DNA from 2 places in the Marinobacter bohaiensis genome. Region 1 is predicted to be linked to the other one. Evidence: predicted binding sites of a transcription regulator. Region 1 holds the regulator's gene; the other holds the start of a gene.
What was found. Region 1 encodes sigma-54, which starts transcription at its own class of promoters, with help from an activator protein. Its sites were predicted from a motif close to ANTGGCATNNANNTTGCTNT; they were not measured.
Positions count from the first base shown of each region.

Region 2: a site for sigma-54 is predicted at 1,588-1,607, ahead of DKK67_RS08805 (PEP-CTERM sorting domain-containing protein). Genes of this name have one in related genera too.

Region 1 is NZ_QGEH01000001.1:1,653,107-1,655,558, forward strand. Features, by position in the region: gene hpf (ribosome hibernation promoting factor) at 1-127, opposite strand, end outside; gene DKK67_RS07385 (RNA polymerase factor sigma-54) at 239-1,753, opposite strand; gene lptB (LPS export ABC transporter ATP-binding protein) at 2,019-2,452, opposite strand, start outside.
Region 2 is NZ_QGEH01000001.1:1,970,811-1,973,262, forward strand. Features, by position in the region: gene DKK67_RS08800 (PA14 domain-containing protein) at 1-655, opposite strand, end outside; gene DKK67_RS08805 (PEP-CTERM sorting domain-containing protein) at 853-1,515, opposite strand; gene DKK67_RS08810 (tetratricopeptide repeat protein) at 1,694-2,452, opposite strand, start outside.

The DNA of each region.
Region 1 (2,452 bases):
CGGACAGGGTCACCTGACAGTTGCTGATGTGGTCGAAATGGCGTTCGAGTTTTTCAAACTTGCCGGAGACATAGTCTTTCAGAGCGGGAGTCAATTCGACATGGTGACCTGACATATTGAGTTGCATAGGCTTCTCCTGTTGTCGATATGGCCGGGAGCAGAGAAGCTCCCGACGTTGAGCCCGTCGCACTCAGCGACGTTTGAAAACCGACTCTGGCTGGCCCTGGGCGCTTGCGTCTCAGACCAGTCTCTTGCGTTCGTTGGACGGCGGGATGTGCATCGCCTCGCGATACTTGGCGACCGTCCGTCGTGCCACCTTGATGCCCTGGTCCCCGAGCAGCGCTGCAATCTTGCTGTCGCTGAGGGGTTTCTTCGGGGTTTCGGCGGCGACCAGTTTCTTGATCATGGCACGAATTGCCGTGGAGGAACATTCACCGCCCTCGTTCGTGCTCACATGACTGGAGAAAAAGTACTTCAGCTCGAAGATACCGCGCGGCGTATGCATGTATTTCTGGGTGGTGACCCGGGAAATGGTCGATTCATGCATGCTCACTGCCTGGGCAATGTCCGAGAGGATCAACGGCTTCATGGCTTCCTCGCCATGATCCAGAAATCCCTGCTGATGTTCAACGATCCGGGTGGCAACTTTCAGCAGGGTCTCGTTGCGACTCTGCAGACTCTTGATGAACCATTTGGCCTCCTGCAACTGATCGCGCAGGTAGGTGTTGTCGGCACTGTTGTCGGCCCGGCGGATCAGCGCCGCGTAGCCGGCATTGACCCGGATGCGCGGGGCAATTTCGGGATTGAGTTCGACGCGCCAGCGGCCCTTCTGCTTGGACACCACCACATCCGGCACCACGTAATCCGGCTCGGCCTGGTCGAGGGAGTCGCCCGGCCGCGGGTTGAGCGTCTGGATCAGGGCCAGTACGCACTTCAGCTGCTCTTCGCTGAGGCGACTGCGGCGCAGCAACTGGGCGTAATCGCGATTACCCAGCAGGTTGATGTAGTGGCTGATCACCAGCCGTGCCTGGGGCAGCCAGGGGGTATCCGGTGGCAGCTGGTTGAGCTGGATCAGGAGGCACTCCTGAAGGTCCCGTGCGAACACGCCCGGCGGGTCGAAATGCTGCAGGCGGCGCAGCACGGCCTCAACTTCGTCCAGTTCCAGCGGATCTTCCTCGCTGTCGTCGACCAGCCCGGCGTGGATGTCTTCCAGTGTCGAGATCAGGTAGCCGCGCGGGTCCACCGAGTCGAGCAGGGCGTGAGCAATGGCGCGGTCGCGCTCGCCCATGGGGGTGAGGTTGAGCTGCCAGAGCAGGTGGTCCTGCAGGGTCTCGGTGGGGGAGTTGCGTGATTCGAAGTCGGTGTCGTCGTCTTCTTCGCTGCGCGCCGCCGGTGCCGGGGCGGACTGGTAGATGTCGTCCCAGGCGGTGTCGACCGGCAGGTCATCGGGGATTTCCTGGTTGGTATCGGTGTTCCAGTCGGGTTCGGCCGGCTCGTCCCAGCTATCGTCGTCCTGCGTGGTGTCGTTGCTGTCCTCGCTGTTGCCGTCAGCGGACGCGTCCTCACCGTCGCTCTCATTATCAGCGGCGCCGTCTTCCTCTTCCGAGGTTTCCAGCATGGGGTTGGATTCGAGCGCTTGCTGGATTTCCTGTTGTAAGTCCAGCGTGGAAAGTTGCAGCAGGCGGATTGCCTGTTGCAACTGGGGTGTCATGGTGAGCTGTTGACCCAGCTTCAGCTGAAGCGAAGCTTTCATTACCATTGATTTAGTCCCGTCACCCTGTGGCCATCGACTGAGTTATTGCGCCTGGGCAAGACCTGTCCGGATGTCTCCGGACCTTGAAAACGCTCGTGTCAGAGGTCGGTCCGGCTTGCCAAGCAAATTCTTTGCCGAAGTTTACTGCTATGGGTGTCCCGATGACAATGTCTTGGTCGGCGGATATGCCTCGAGAGGTTAGCCGACCCTGTTTCGAGTTTAGCGTTTTGGCGCCCACTGCGATACCCATACCCGATTGACGGGCTCACATGTGGAATTCGTTGCCCAGGTAGACTTCCTTGACCTGCTGGTTGGCCAGGATCTCCTCAGACTGTCCGGATGCGATAATATGGCCGCCGCTGACGATGTAGGCGTTTTCGCAGATATCCAGGGTTTCGCGCACGTTATGGTCGGTGATCAGCACACCGATGCCCTTGTCGCGCAGATGGCGGATGATCTGCTTGATGTCGCTGACCGAGATCGGGTCGACACCGGCAAAGGGCTCGTCCAGCAGGATGAAGGCCGGCTCCATCGCCAGCGCCCGGGCAATCTCCACGCGCCGGCGCTCCCCACCCGACAGGGCCATGCCCAGGCTGTCCCGGATATGCGTGATGTGGAATTCTTCCAGCAGGTTTTCCAGCCTCTCGTCACGCTCCGCCCGAGACAGGCTCTTGCGCGTTTCCAGGATCGCCATGATGT
Region 2 (2,452 bases), 320 kb from region 1:
AACCCAGGGAATAGGATTCCGCGGCGCTCTGGTCATCGTAATTGCTGGATTGTCCTTCGCTGTAGAGATATTCGCTGCCGATAATCTGCTGGGAAAGGCCCGGCCCTTCCCAGGCTACCGCGAAATGGTTGCCGCCGTTGCCCTGTTTGTGCCGGATCTCGAAGTAGTAGCGTTGCCCCCCCTCCAGCGTCTGGACGCCGGACGTCTGGGAGGCGTACTTGTCGAACACCTGCGGCTGGCTGTAGTTGGGAACCGATGCAATCTGCTGGATGTTGCCCGAAGACTCGTCGGAGCTCAGCCACAGTTGCGTCTCGTCATCACCCGCGAGGTGAAAGGTGTATTCCCCGCTGCTGGGCGCTTCGATGTAGCCTTTGACCAGGCTGCCGTAGTTGGTGCCCCTGGCCCCTTCATTAACGAGGCTGGTGATCTCTTCGACGCTGTTCGGGTTGTTGGGGTAGGCCTCGATGCTGGTCAGGTCGGCGACATCGGAGCCGCTGATGCCCGTCCAGATTCTCAGTTGAACATACCCCGGCTCACTGCTGGCGGGTATGGCTGCGGTTGGCGGTAAGTCCTGAACATCGTCAGAAGGCCATAACTGACAGCCGTGCATGAAAACGAGGGTGCCACCTATTAGGAAATGTTTTCCGTTGAGCATAAGTCACCTGAAATCAGCGCAGCGAGAATAGGTTACAAGAAGTATTGTTCCCCTCACCGACGCCTGCCACGTGAATTTAGGAATCTTTTGATCTTTGGGCTGTGACGTTATTCCGATAAACCATGAGCGAGGATTGTGCAGGCGTGGCTGATCCCGGGGCCGGAACAGGCTCCGGGATCAGCTTGATGCGTGTCATGTCAGCTCCGGCGACGGCCGGCCAGGAACAGCAGCCCCAGTCCCAGTGCCAGTAATCCCAAGGTTCCGGGCTCCGGTACCGTCATGATGCGCATGATGGAAAAGTCGCTCTGGTTGGTGCAGGCGCCGATACCGCACGTATCGGAGTAGAGCGCATCGAACGTGAGTGAGCCGATCAGGGTGTTGCCAAATATCGATCCCACCGAGACCAGCCCTGGCGAGCCGGTTTCGGCGCTGGACGCGGTGATGGCGGCGGAACTGCTGCTGCCGTCGATGGTTAGCGTCAGGAACTCATCGCCGGGGCTCATGTATTCATTTTTGAGAATCGCGACGCTGGAACTGCCATCAAGGAAGTAGGCCGTGATCCGGGCAATTTCCTCGACGTCGGAAAATTCCGGTCCATCGTACAGGAACGCCAGTGTGAAGCCGCCGAGCTCGAAGCCGCTGGCGGAGCTGGCGGTCAGGCTCTCACGCAGGCCAATCTCGTTGCCGGAGGCATCCCCGGCTACGCCAACGCCGGCTGCCGTAACGCCGTATTCGGTCTTGGTGCCCAACTCGCCACCCGTGGCGGTGAAGGTCAGGCCGCCGCCGTAACCGGAAGCGATATCAACGGCGTTGATCACCGTTGCGTTGAGCGTCGGCGCCAGCAGCATCCCTGTTGTCACTGCGAGAGCCAATCCTGCGGTTCTGATACCCATGGCGGAGCCTCCTCCTGCCGGTTCGGATACCAGAAAAACTGAGCCAGTAGCGTGCCATTCGCCTGGAATGATCAAAAAATCATCAAACTAGTACGTGTGTACAAAAACGGCATTGTAAAGAATGCTGACGGCCTCGAGCCCGCTGTTACAGCCGGGAGAGAATCTTCTCAGCGTCTTCGGAGCGCCCGGTGGTGCGGTAAACCTCCGCCAGATGCTGGGCTATCTCCGGGGTGTCCGGTGACAGGGCGTAGGCTTTTTCCAGCACGGGGAGGCTTTCCGTATGGTTCCCCTGTTGGAACAGGATCCAGCCGTAGGTATCGGCGACCGCGGCGGAGTCGGGCTCGAGACTGTATGCTTTCTCGGCAAGCGCCCGGGCGTCCTGTTTCCCGGATTCATGATACAGCCACGCCAGGTTGTTGAGCGCCACGACGTTCCGTGGTGAGCCCTGGAGAATCGACTGGTAGGCGTCGATGGCTTTCTTGCTCTCACCGACGGACTGGTACGCCATCGCCAGACGCAGCTCCAGGGAGGGGTTGTCGGGGTAGCGCCCGGTCGCGTTCTCCAGGGTGTCGATCGCGCGCTGGTTCTGGCCATGTTGCTGCAGCGCGCCCACGTACAGCAAAGTCAGGCGAGGGGAGTCGTCCTTGGCCAGCGCCAGCTCGTAAAGGTCGGCCGCTTTGCCGTAGTTTTCCTGCTCCTTTTCGTAGGTCGCTTCGACCAGGTAGGGCGTCGCGGAATCCGGGTGAGCCAGTCGCGCGTCTCGGATCAGCTCCCGGGCCTTGTCCGGGTTGCCCGCGTCGAAATACGCCCTGGCGGTTTGCAGGGTGACTTTCTCGTTGTCGGGGAAAAGCACCTGGGCCCGTTGCATGATGGCCAGGGCGGCCCTGGTGTCCTCTTCCTGCAG